Regions from separate parts of the Cohnella yongneupensis genome, predicted to be linked through region 2. Evidence: predicted binding sites of a transcription regulator. Region 2 holds the regulator's gene; the other holds the start of a gene.
The links. Region 2 encodes LexA, which represses DNA repair genes until DNA is damaged. Its sites were predicted from a motif close to CGAACATATGTTCG; they were not measured.
Positions count from the first base shown of each region.

Region 1 (4,150 bases), on a different contig from region 2:
GGTAATAGATGCTTCTGGAACCTGGTCCAGCCCCAATCCGGCGAATTCCGAAGGGATTTGGACTGAGGATGAACTTGCATTGAACAACAAAATCACTTACAGCATACCTGATGTTTTGGGAAATCAAAGAGAACAATACGCCAACAAGAAAGTCCTTGTCGTCGGCAGTGGTCACTCCGCCATCAATGCCTTGCTTGATCTTGAACGTCTACAAGAGCAGGAACCGTCAACCGGCATAGTCTGGATCATCCGGAAACCTAAAGTAGAAGATGTATATGGCGGCAAAGAGAGCGATAGTCTTCAGGAACGCGGGGCGCTTGGCATACGTCTTCAAAGGCTCGTGGAATCGGGTAAAGTAGCAGTACAGACCGCTTTCAACATCCAGAGCTTCACGAATGATGAGGGACATATCACGGTTATCGGCAAAAAGAATGGGGAAACTCTTCGAATCGAAGGCATTGATGAAATAATCAGTAATACAGGATCGAGACCAGATTTAAGTTTTCTAAGAGAAATCAGAATTGACATCGACTCAGCCTTAGAAAGCGTAAACGTACTCGGTCCGCTTATTGATCCAAATGTCCACAGCTGTGGAACCGTACGGCCGCATGGGGAAAGGGAGTTACGGCAGCCTGAAACCAACTTTTATATCGTCGGATCTAAAAGTTACGGCCGAGCGCCAACGTTCCTAATGGCTACGGGATACGAGCAAGTGCGATCGATCGTTGCTGCCTTGTCAGGTGACTGGGAATCAGCAACGAACATAGAATTGGATTTGCCGGAAACTGGAGTTTGCAGTGTCGACTTGCAAAATTATTGCGAAAGCGGAACATCTAACAATAGCGTTGCCACGAAATCAAAATGCTGCTGTTAAGCCCAAATCGGGGATTAATATTAATCTAACTATGTAGAAGGACAAGAACATACATTGATTAGACTCCGCGCGCTGCGCGGAGTTTTTGTTTTATAGATGTAAGTTCTTGTCCTTTGCCCAAGACAAGAACTTACATTGTTTCCCGACAGAGGTCAAGAACTTACATCGTTTACCGCAAATGGGTAACGAACCTGAAACAGAAAGCGCTCACACCCGAACCAGATTGATCACTGCCTTTTCAATTTAACTCCACATCACATTGAAGGAATAACAGGGACTCAGCTAAGCAACAATACACTGGAAACAATCAACCAGAAGAGGGGTTGTCTGCTCACATGCTCGATACCAAAACGATTGAAATCGTAAAGTCAACGGCACCGGTTCTTAAACATGTCGACGAGCTTTCCGGATCAAAAAATCGAGTGAAGTCATATGTTTGTTACGATTCACCAACGGATGAAGATCGTTTGGCCCAAGGGTTTGATAAAGATGGACGTATAGATTTGAATGTGCTGTCATCAATAAAGCCTACTGAACAAGCGGAGTATTATTTCTGCGGATCCGTTCCTTTCATGGAAAGCATCGCTAAGATGCTCCGGCAACTGTATATACCTAAAGAGGACTTTCATTACGAGTCCTTTAGTCCGCTTGCGCTGTTGGATGAGGAGTGACTACTGACTAAATGAAGAACAACGGATGCCATTAATTAATGGCATCCGTTTTTTTCGTTACTTGCCGTTAATGTCATGGGTAACTATTTTGCGAATTTCTGAACACCAAAAGTGACGGTTTAGATTTATCGCAAAATTAGTATGGATACGAGAACTTATGTTCGTGTATAATGAGGACACCAATTCTCTAGAGGGTGATCATATTGGTACACAAACTTGAAGACAATGGAATCTGGGAAGCATCGCGGATGATGCTGCCTGAGCACAAAGAGCGCATTATATCACTCGGCAAATTGATTTTAAATCCGCCACGAACGCGGCCGATACTAGATGAGCAGGAGAGCGATGAAATCATGCGGGTACTTATGGAGTCGCTGGGGCTACGGATACTAGCAGAATTCAAAATGTTTCATGAGTTCGAAGATTGTTCGGCGATCGGCGTGGTTGAACGAGTTGATCCATACAGCAGGAGGTTCATCATCGACGGCGAGTGGTTCAAAGTGAATGACATTATCGGAGCATCAATTGTTGGCGCATAAATACTATTGCACAAATAACGCTACCAAGCCTAGGAACTGTGTCTTCGTATCACACTTTTGTTCATATTTAACGAGATAAGGCTGCCGCAATGGCAGCCTATCTGATTATTTAAAGCAAGTTATTAGTTACTGTTCCGAATCTATGATACTTTTTCCCGCAAGCATCAGTATTAAGACTCCAGAGAACATAAGAGCAAAAAGAAAAATGATATAAAACATATCGGTACACCTCCATAATTCTAGCGATTAACAAGGTAAAGAAATACGGACAAAGCAATTATTACGCACAGGACATATAACCAACCTATCCGCGCCCACTTTTTTTTAGTTCCCTGCCCGTATCCAGGGTTCTCATTCTTGTTCTGTTTCGAGAAACCAACCATTAAAGTGGCAGCAAAACCTATAATCATGACTACAACGACAGCTATTAGCAATAGTCCGGTATTCATATATACACCCTTTTTTGATGGAATCAATGCATCATCAAATCTGCTCGAGTAAAGAATAATGGACTACGATTCATTCAACACCATCCAATTTTAATAAACTTTACACCATCCAATTTGGTCAATCTTGAGGAAAAGTTATATAAAAATTGAACACGCTCGTAGGGTTTCGCTTCCTGCGCACTGTCAGATTACTTATACATTCAAATCTAATTCCCTAATCGCTTTACTAAAATGGGAGATGCCCAAACGGATGTCCTCAGCTTTGGGTCTCGCAAAAGTAAAACGAACAAATCCTGAGTCTGACCCATAAACACTGCCTGGTACAAAAACGACACCCTTTTTAATCGACTCGTCCAGTAGCTTGCTATCGTTAATCTGGTTGTTAAATTTACACCACAGATGAAGACCACCCTGAGGAATGGTGTATTGTGCTGCACTGGGGAGTTCCTGTTCTAAAGCTTCGATCAATAAATCCCGCTTAAACCGCAATTCCATACGCAAACGATCTAAATGAGGTTCAAAATAGGATGATTTTATAAATTGCCCAGCTACTTGCTGTGGAATAATACTCAAGCCAAAATCCATTTGCTGTCTCGCATCGGCGAGCCTTTCTACAATGGAATGCGGCGCCACCATCCAACCGATTCGCAAGCCGGATGCAGCAATTTTGGAGAAGGAGCCAATATAGAGAATTGCGCCCGCGGAATCTTTGGCTTTAAGCGGAAGGGGCGCTTCACCATCGTACGAAGTTAAGCTAAACGGATCATCTTCAACAATCGGAAGTCCCAGTTCACTCGTAACATCGAGAAATTGCTTGCGACGTTCATCACTTAGAACCGCACCTGTAGGATTTTGGTAGTTTGGGTTTAGAAACAGCATCTTGATCCTATGCTTTTTATATAAGGCTCTAATATCCTCAGCCTGCGCTCCTTCAGCATCCACGGGAAGACGGAACAATCGAAGTCCCGCTGATTGGAACATAGGTAAGGAGTAGCAATAAGAAGGATCTTCTATGGCAACCGCATCTCCAGGTGATAGGAGACACTGTGTAATTAGATATAAAGATTGTTGGGAACCCGATGTGATGAGTATCGATGATTCAGTTGTTTGAATTCCTCGATATTTCGCTAAATACTCAACTAAAGCCTGTCTAAGGAGAGTAGAGCCTTGAGGATTGTCGTAGCCCAGATAAGAAGTATATTCATAATTATTCATTAATTCAGCGATTTCTTTGGTGGGGGCTAGATCAGCCGACAGCTCCCCGCTGGCGAAATCAATTAAAGTCGGATTCTGTATGAGAGCCTCCCTGATTCTTCTCAAGAATGGTAAGTTCGGTAGAAAGTTGCCTCCCTCCGCAAATCGTCTCCAATTTGGCGTATGCTTCGGAGTGGCTCCCCATTTAGTTTTATTAACTCGAGTTCCGCTGCCTGTGCGACTTTCAATAATACCGAGGGAGCGCAACTCCGCAAAGGCAGCAATAATCGTACTCCGGTTAACGCCTAACTGTTCAGCCAATTTTCTCTCGGAGGGGAGTAAGCTCCCAGGGGGAAACTCCCCATATGAGATCCTGCGCTCTAAATAATCTGCGATTTGCTCATAGATCGGTTTATTACTATC
Region 1 covers NZ_JBHSNC010000007.1:6,306-10,455, forward strand. The annotation lists gene ACFPQ4_RS02120 (NAD(P)-binding domain-containing protein) at 1-874, shown strand, start outside; gene ACFPQ4_RS02125 (NO-inducible flavohemoprotein) at 1,210-1,545, shown strand; gene ACFPQ4_RS02130 (YolD-like family protein) at 1,794-2,084, shown strand; gene pdxR (MocR-like pyridoxine biosynthesis transcription factor PdxR) at 2,726-4,150, opposite strand, start outside.
Region 1: ACFPQ4_RS02130 (YolD-like family protein) is a predicted target of LexA. The motif match lies at 1,696-1,709, and genes of this name have one in related genera.

Region 2 (9,403 bases):
AAACGTAAGGATATTGCCACGCCCGTTTATGCCAACCGATATGATGCTCAAGCACGTTGAACTGCGGATCCAGCACGACTTCCGCGCGATACGGCCACTCCAGCTCCCGCCAAAAACGCAAGTCGGTCCACGTGACCGCATATTTTCCGTCCGATCCGACCGTCCAAACGACGTATTTGCGCTTCGCGAAATCGATAAGCGTACGAACAGACGGCACGTCGCGCGAAGCTTCTATGCAAGGGTGCTGCGAACACGGAGGCAATGCCCGAGCCGGAACGAGCCGATTTCCGACGATCCACCCGAACTCGAACCCTTCGTCGGTTTGCGCGACGATTTGCCAGCGAAACCACCATAATCCCGGCAACGCGTGCAACGATCGCCATCGTCTATATTGCGTTTGAGCGCCATGGCCGCCAGCGTCGCCCCGAACAACAAATGAGAACATGTATCCATGCTTCATCCGTCCTTCCCGAGAGCATTTCCTGCTCCCGCTTCCAGCGTAAGCGATCACTGTCAGCAACGTTGCTCGGGGACGTTAACGGCATATTATTTTTCTTCGGGCATAATGCGCCGTATAGACCGCACGAATTCACGGCATCCTATTCGACGGGCCAACAACCCGATATGATCTAAAGGAGAGTTGAAAATGGCTAAGCCGGACGATCGGTCCGACAACGTAAGCAAGCTTCAAAACGCAAAGGCAAACACGCTCGACAACATCAGCGAGACGGAGCACTACTTGGATGAGCACGCGGCGGAGCTCGGCGACCAGGAACAAGAGCAGCTAGCGAGCAAAAACGCCAGACGCCGCCAAGCGGTTGAAGGCATGGAAAGCGAAATACAAGACGAACAAAACCAATAAACGCGATAAAACCCCGAAGCCGTCCGCCTTGTCCATGCGGGTCGACTTCGGGGTTTCGTATCTCTTAAACCTTTTCCACGTTAAAATATTGCGCCTCGGGATGCGCGAACACCATCGCCGATACGGAAGCTTCAGGCTCCATCATGAAGCCTTCCGTCAGATGAACGCCGATATCTTCGGGCTTCATCAGTTCGAACAGCGGACCTTGATCCTCGAGATCCGGGCACGCCGGGTAACCGAACGATACGCGAATGCCCTGGTATCTTGCGCCGAACCGTTGCTTCATCGTCATCTCTACCGGATCCGGGAAACCCCAGCTGTCGCGCATGATCTGATGCACGCGCTCCGCCAAGCCTTCCGCGACTTCGAGCGCGGTCGCCAGCAGCGCGTGGGAGCGCAGGTAATCGCCGCTCTCCTTCCACTTCTCGCCCTGCTCGCGGGCGCCTTGGCCCGCCGTAACGACGAGGAAGCCGACCGTATCCATAATGCCGCTTTCCACGGATTTCAGGAAGTCCGCCAAGCACAAGAACGGCGCGACTTGCTGGCGCGGGAACGAGAACCGCTTCAGCACGCGGGTCGTGTCCTCCGGATCGTAGACGAGAATATCGTTGCCTTCCGACTGCGCCGGGAAGAAGCGGTACATCGCTTGCGGCTTCAGCCAACCATGTTGTTGCGACAGGGACATGATCTCGTCGACCGTCGCTTTCAAGTTGACCGTCCGCTCGTCGCCCGCGGCGAGCAATTCTTCGACGTTGCCTTTCAAGCCGAGGTGATGACCGAGCAGCATTTGCAAGTTGACGTACGGTATAACGTGATTAAGCGGATAATCGCGGATTACGTGACGCTCGAAGTCCGGCGCCTTGAAGATCGGCGCGTCCTGCGAAATTTCCGAACGGCGGGCCCGCGTGAGCTCCGGCAGCACCTTCGGTTGCTCCGCTTGCTCGGCCAGCGCTTTCTGCTCTGCCCAATGCTCTTCGGTAATGCGTTTCCGATGCGCGGGATCGCCCAGCTTATTCGCGATATCGAGTCCGTCCATCGCGTCTTTCGCGTACATGACGATTCCGTCGTACTCTGGCGCGATACGGTTTTTGGTGAACTTGCGGGTCAGCGCCGCCCCGCCTACCAATATCGGAGCATCGATGCCCGCCGTGCGCAAATCTTGCGCCGTTATGACCATCTGCTGAGCCGACTTGACGAGCAAGCCGGAGAGGCCGATCGCATCCGGTTTCTCCGCGCGAGCCGCTTCGATAATTTGCTCCGGCGGCACTTTGATGCCGAGGTTCACGATCTTGTAGCCGTTGTTGGACAAAATGATCTCGACGAGGTTTTTGCCAATATCGTGCACGTCGCCTTTAACGGTCGCGAGCAGGATTTTGCCTTTGACGGCCGACTCGTCTTTCTCCATGTGCGGCTCGAGCTGCGCAACGGACGCTTTCATTACTTCCGCGCTCTGCAGCACTTCGGCTACGATTAGCTCATTGTTGTTAAATAGACGGCCGACTTCTTCCATCCCCGCCATAAGCGGACCGTTGATGATTTCGAGCGGAGCATACTTCTGCAGAGCCGCGTCGATATCGGCCGGGAGTCCGTCCTTGCTTCCTTCGACCACATAACCGGATAACCGTTCTTCTAGCGTCAGGTTTGATGCTTTGACCTTCTTCTCGACTTTCTTGTCGCGGAAAGCCGCGACGAACGCGGCGAGCGTCTCGTCGTTCGTGTCGTAGATGAGCGCTTCCGCCAGCTTGCGCTCGTGTTCCGGAATGGACGCGTAACGCTCGAGTTTCTCGGTATTCACGATCGCGTAGTCGAGACCGGCTTTCGTGCAATGGTAGAGATAGACGGAGTTCAGCACTTCGCGGCCTGCGTCCGGCAAACCGAACGAGATGTTGCTTAGGCCGAGAATCGTTTTCGCGCGCGGGTACTTCTCTTTGATCATCCGGATGCCTTCGATCGTCTCGACGGCGGATCCGATATATTGCGGGTCACCCGAGCCGATCGGGAACATATTCGGGTCGAAAATAATATCGTCCGGCTGCATCCCATATTTACCCGTTAGGAGCTCATAAGAGCGCGTAGCCACTTCCATTTTCGCTTCGCGAGATACCGCTTGTCCCCGCTCGTCGATCAGAATGCAGACGACAGCCGCTCCGTACTGATGGATGAGCGGCAAAATTTTCTCGAACTTCGATTCGCCGTCTTCCAAGTTAATCGAGTTGATGATTGCCTTGCCTTGCGAATATTTAAGACCTAGTTCGATAATATGATCGTAGGTCGAATCGAGCATAAGCGGCGCTTTGATCTTCTTCGTGACCATCGGCAAAAATTGATTGACCGCGTATTCCTCGTCGATATCGGTATCCTGCAAGTTAATATCGATAATTTGCGCGCCGCCCTTCACCTGGGCACGCGCGATATCGGAAGCTTCGTCGAATTTCTCTTCCTTGATGAGCCGCTTGAACTTCCGCGAGCCGGAAATGTTCGTCCGCTCGCCGATCATGATCGGTCGATTGTCATCCTCGATATAGACGGTCTCGATGCCGGATACGGCAGGCGGATGTTGCCCGACCATTGCACGAGGAGTGACGCCTTCCATTACTTTCGCCAAAGCGGCCATATGCGCGGGAGTCGTTCCGCAGCAACCGCCGGCGATGTTAATCCAGCCCTGCTCCGCGAACGCCAGCAGCTTCTTCGCTAGCGATTCCGGCGATTCATGATAATGCCCGTTCTCGTCCGGCAACCCCGCGTTCGGATAGCAGCTGACGGCTGCTCTTGCGATGCCGGACAGCGTCCGCAGATGATCGCGCATGAATTCCGGTCCCGTCGCGCAGTTAAGACCGATCGAGATCGGCTTCAGATGCTCGAGCGACACGTAGAAAGACTCGATGTTCTGGCCCGCGAGCGTCGTGCCCATCGGCTCGATCGTGCCGCTGATCATGATCGGTAGCGTCACGCCCGTCTCTTCGTACGCTTGGCGAACGGCGATGCTCGCCGCCTTAACGTTTAACGTATCCTGGGAAGTCTCGATCAAGATGACGTCTACATCACCCTCGATGAGCGCCACGACTTGCTCGCGATAACTTACGACAAGCTCGTCGAACGTGACGCCGCCGGTGACGGACAGCGTCTTCGTCGTCGGTCCGAGCGCGCCGGCCACGAACCGCGGCTTATCCGGCGTCGAATATTTATCGCAAGCCGCGCGTGCTAGCTTCGCAGCCGCAAGATTGATCTCTCTCGCTTTTTCAGGAATATCGTATTCCTGCAGCACGATGCTGGTCGCGCCGAACGTATTCGTCTCGATAATATCGGAACCCGCGGCCAAATACGCTTCGTGAATGCTTTGGATGACGTCCGGTCTAGTCAATACGAGAATCTCGTTGCAGCCGTCCAAATCCTCGCTTCCGAAGTCGTTCGCGGTCAAATCCGCTTGCTGGATCATCGTGCCCATAGCGCCGTCAAGAATAAGGATGCGTTTGGTTAGCTCCTCTTGCAGAGAAGGTTTGATATGCGTTAAAGTCATAATTAGAATCGCTTCTCCCGTCTGTCAAATCATTAAATTCTATAGTAACAGAATCAGGATGGGACGAAAAGGTGCACAATCGACATGCATCGGAATATCGTTTATAATTAAGGCACTAATTCACATTGGGAAAAGAGGAATTAACGATGGCTGAAATTCGGATCCGCAATACGAACGAGCGTATTAGCGGCGAACAAGAAGTACGCGAGTTTCTGAGCAAACAAGACGTGCTTTACGAGCACTGGGACCCTTCCAAGCTGCCTGCGCACCTGCAAGAGAAGTTCGCGCTGACCGACGAGGACAAGAGCGAAATTCTATCCACCTTCGATACGGAAATTCGCGACCTTGCCGACAGACGCGGTTACAAAACGTGGGATATTATTTCTCTGTCCGACGCAACGCCGAACCTCGACGAGCTGCTTAAAAAGTTCGAGAACGTGCATACGCATACGGAAGACGAAGTTCGCGCGATTACGGCGGGACGCGGTATCTTCATCATTAAAGGCAACGAAGAAATCGGTTATTTCGACGTCGAGCTCGAAGCCGGCGACGTAATCTCCGTACCTGAAGGTTATGCCCACTTCTTCACCCTGATGGACAATCGTCAGATCGTAGCCGTTCGCCTCTTCATCGAGACGGAAGGCTGGATCGCGCATAGCTACGACGATCCGACGTTCGTGAAATAATAGTTGAATCCATAACAAAAAGACGTATGAGCCGATATCGGTTCATACGTCTTTTAGTGTGAGTTGCTATTTCATCCTTGTCAGTGCGGGTTATAGCGTCTTCAAGAGCGCCGGAAGCTCGTTTAAGCTGCGGATCTCATGCTTCGGTACGATCTCGTCGTTGCGAGTCGCCTCGTGCCGGTTGATCCAAATCGATGTCATGCCGACTCGGTTCGCCCCGAGAATGTCGGTCGTCAGCTTGTCGCCGACCATTACGCCTTCTTCCGCCGTAATGCCGATACGTTCCGTCGCATGGGCGAACAGTCGCGGCGACGGCTTGCCTTCGCCAAAATCGCCGGAAATGACGATCGCGTCGAAGTACGGAATAAGCGTCGGCATTCCGTCCAGCTTCTCTTGTTGCAAATCAGGCGAGCCGTTCGTTAGTAACAATAGCTTGTAGTCTTTCCGAAGCTCGTCCAGCACGGCGAACGTCTCGTCATAAACGTACGGCAGACTGCGACGCTGCGCCGGAAAGTGCTCGGCAAGTTGCTGGCCCAGACTAGGATTATCGACGCCAAGCGCTGCCAGTCCAGCTGTCCAAGCGTTCGTCCGGTACGTCGGCGCGAGCTGCTCCAGCTTTCGGAACATCTCATGCTCGCCTTTTTTGAAATGGCCCCATAACGCTTCGAACGGGTTGATTCCGATCATTTGCGTAAAAGTGAACGTCTCGTAGGTTTCGTATAAGGCGCGCGCTTCTTTGCGCACGGATGCTTCCAATGCATGCTCGTCAAGCCCGGTCGACTCCGCGGCTAGTTTGCACGTGTTACGAAACGCTTCCGTAACGCTTCTCTCATCCCACAATAACGTATCGTCTAGATCGAATAATACGGCCTTAATCGACATCCCCAAGTTCTCCTCACTTCGTCTTCTGTTCCCACTCCACATGGTGCAGGTCTGCGTATATTTTTAGTCTCTCGGTCATCCGTTCGATCGGGAAACGGTTCATCAGCTTAGAAAATACCCAGTTACCGCCTTTGATCGTCTCGATGACGACATAGCCCGGTTGAATCGATATTTTGCGGACGTCCGTTGGACGTAATTGCTTGTAACCGGTAAACTTACGCGTCTCCAGCATGTCGCGCGTAACGGACAAATAAGGACGGCGCATAAAATAGAACAGCGCGAGCAGCATATAACACCCGATCGTCACCCAGAACAAAGTCGGATCGGTCAAGAAATCTTCCGACCAAGGTTTAGCTAACGTAACGTAGAGCGCGATCAACATGACAAGCAGGATCGGCACGACGTAATTGCGGCCTTTGAACTTGTCGACTTGCGGTGACGATGATTCGCTGATCGATTTTTTGCCGTTTTTTTTACGGCGTTTGTTAACTTGCTTTGCGTTTTTCTGAACCATGCGTTCCCATGAACGGGACATAAAGCTCCTCCTCGTCAATAACTGCTGCGGTTTGCCATCGATCTATTTAGTGAATAATCGTTGGTTTCTCATCCGTGACTTCGATTTGATCCAGCTGTTGCTTGAAGTTTTTCTTGAAATTGATCAAGTATTCCTTCCGCAGCCGATCGCGCTCGACGACTTCCGCTTCCGTTAAGCCTTCGGCTTTGCTTTTGCGCGCTAATTCATTAATACGTTGGATATGCTTCTCCATGTCGATGTCACTCCCTTCAATATACCTACTCTACTTTGACATTAACGCAGTTGCCTTGTCAAGAAAACGGCGGACGCAAAAACAGACCGGTTTCCCGGTCTGTAGAACATGCGTTCTCATGACGTGTTCTTATGTAAAGTCATACAAGCTAGCTACTTGTGAGGTGACTTAGTTCATCTAGTTACTAACTATAAATATGTGTTCGGATTTTGTTCTCATGCTGTTAAGGAAGCATCTTTGCCGGCAATACGAGCGTCTGTCCGGTGTGCAAAGAAGAGGACGCAAGTCCATTACGCTTCATAAGCACGTGAACGGCTTCGCGTGTATCCATATTGTCCTTCTTATAAGTACCCGCTAATTCCCACAGGGTGTCGCCGCTATCAACGGAGATAACAATCTCGTTCGCAGATGCCGGAGTGCCCGCTTCGCTCGATGCGAACGTATGTGCGAACGCAAAGCCGCTGAACAGGATAACAAAGGCGATCACGATAAACAAGGAGCGTGCAACGCCTAGACCGCGATGCGAACGCGTCGTTGCTGAAGCCGTTCTAACAGCGTATCTAGGCTTCAAAGGAGCCACCATCTTATGAATAGTAGAAGCAGGAGCAGAAGATCCGGATACCCATGTATGTACCATTTACGCTCACCCCAAACATTTGTTCTGGTATCAGATTAACACGAACACATGATCGTGTCAACAAATTTTGGAACATTTGTTCGGCGGAACGAATGTTTGTGCGAACTCGAGTTCTGTGTTATAATTTGTCATCATGAACTGATACATAGGGAGGGCTTGGCGTGTCCAAGATGTCCAATCGCCAAAATGCCATTTTAGAATTCATTAAGACTGAAGTTAGGGAAAAGGGTTATCCCCCGTCCGTTCGCGAAATCGGCGAAGCTGTAGGCCTCGCTTCCAGCTCCACGGTCCACGGTCACCTGGATCGCCTAGAAAAGAAAGGCTTAATCCGCCGCGACCCGACGAAGCCTCGCGCGATCGAGATTCTAGGCGATGACGAATCCATGTACGGACTAGCCTCATCCGTTCGCCAAATCCCGCTAGTCGGGAAAGTAACGGCCGGCGTGCCGATTACCGCTACGGAGAACATCGAAGAATACTTCCCGCTGCCGACGACGATGGTCGGCGATCAACCGGTATTCATGCTTTCCGTACAAGGCGATAGCATGATCGAAGCCGGTATCCACGACGGCGACTACGTTATCGTCCGCCAGCAACCGAACGCAACGAACGGCGATATCGTCGTCGCGATGACGGAAGACAATGAAGCTACGGTCAAGACGTTTTACAAGGAACGCGACCATATCCGTCTCCAACCCGAGAATGCCAGCATGTCGCCTCTTCGTTACCCGAACGTCAGCATCCTAGGTAAAGTCATCGGCCTGATTCGCTCCTTTATGTAAACATGCTTTAACTAATTAGAGGTTTCTCCATTGCCCACGTACACCGGGGCTGGGGAACCTCTTTTTTTGTGCGACAAAATGGCATTCGAGCATAAAACGTCGGTTCATGGACATTATAGGAGTTGTCTGAACATACGACAAATACACTCGACAGGAGAATTATATGCCAACGTTAAAAATCGGAATCATTCTTGGAAGCACGCGGCAAGGCCGCGTCAGCCCTCAGGTCGGCGAGTGGGTAAAGAAAATTGCCGATGGACGCAACGACGCCAATTACGAGATCGTAGATATCGCTGAATACAAGCTTCCTCTGCTTGGCGAAGCGGATGCCACGGAACAAGCTACCGCATGGAATACGAAGCTGGCAAGCTTGGACGGCTTCGTATTCGTCGTCGCGGAATATAACCACAGTATCACGGGAGCGTTGAAGAACGCGATCGATTTCGCGCGCGAAGCGTGGAACAACAAAGCCGCGGGAATCGTCAGCTATGGCTCCGTAGGTGGCGCCCGCGCTGCCGAGCATCTTCGGGGCATATTAGGGGAAGTATCGATAGCGGACGTGCGCGTCCATGTAGCGTTATCGTTGTTCACGGATTTCGAGAACGGCAGCGTGTTCAAACCAGCCGAGCTACACCTGACTAACTTGAACGGTATGCTTGACCAGGTGGTCGCTTGGAGCGGCGCGTTAAAGACACTCAGGTCTTAGTCCCGCGCATAGCTAATGTCCGTGAAGAAAACCAAACAGGATGGGTCAGCGATCGGATCGCTGTTCCATCCTGTTTTTGGTTTCCCGAACACCAACTAAAAAACCGGCCCGCGAAGGTCCGAAGACATCGCGGTGCCGGTCAGCAATACGATCTAGATTTAGAACATCGTCAAATATTGATCGCGTTCCCATTGGTGGACTTGCGTGCGGTACATGTCCCACTCGATTTCCTTGAGCTCGTAGAAGTGGCTAAGCGCGTGATCGCCGAGCGTCTCGCAGACGACGTCGTCGCGAAGCATCTCGTTGAGCGCTTCCTTCAAGTTGATCGGCAAGCTAGGAATGCCGGCGTCGATGCGCTCTTCTTCGCTCATCACGTAGATGTTGCGATCGACCGGCGGCGGGGAAGTCATTTTGTTCGCGATTCCGTCCAAGCCGGCTTTCAGCATGACGGCAAGCGCCAAGTAAGGGTTAGCCGCAGGATCCGGGTTACGCGCTTCGATGCGCGTGCTAAGGCCGCGGGATGCCGGAATCCGAATCATCGGGCTACGGTTGCTTGCGGACCAT
Region 2 covers NZ_JBHSNC010000056.1:246,477-255,879, reverse strand. The annotation lists gene ACFPQ4_RS20950 (hypothetical protein) at 1-445, opposite strand, end outside; gene tlp (small acid-soluble spore protein Tlp) at 647-862, shown strand; gene metH (methionine synthase) at 927-4,379, opposite strand; gene ACFPQ4_RS20935 (1,2-dihydroxy-3-keto-5-methylthiopentene dioxygenase) at 4,526-5,065, shown strand; gene ACFPQ4_RS20930 (HAD family hydrolase) at 5,156-5,947, opposite strand; gene ACFPQ4_RS20925 (hypothetical protein) at 5,961-6,482, opposite strand; gene ACFPQ4_RS20920 (DUF896 domain-containing protein) at 6,529-6,714, opposite strand; gene yneA (cell division suppressor protein YneA) at 6,938-7,351, opposite strand; gene lexA (transcriptional repressor LexA) at 7,513-8,133, shown strand; gene ACFPQ4_RS20905 (NADPH-dependent FMN reductase) at 8,297-8,839, shown strand; gene glnA (type I glutamate--ammonia ligase) at 8,998-9,403, opposite strand, start outside.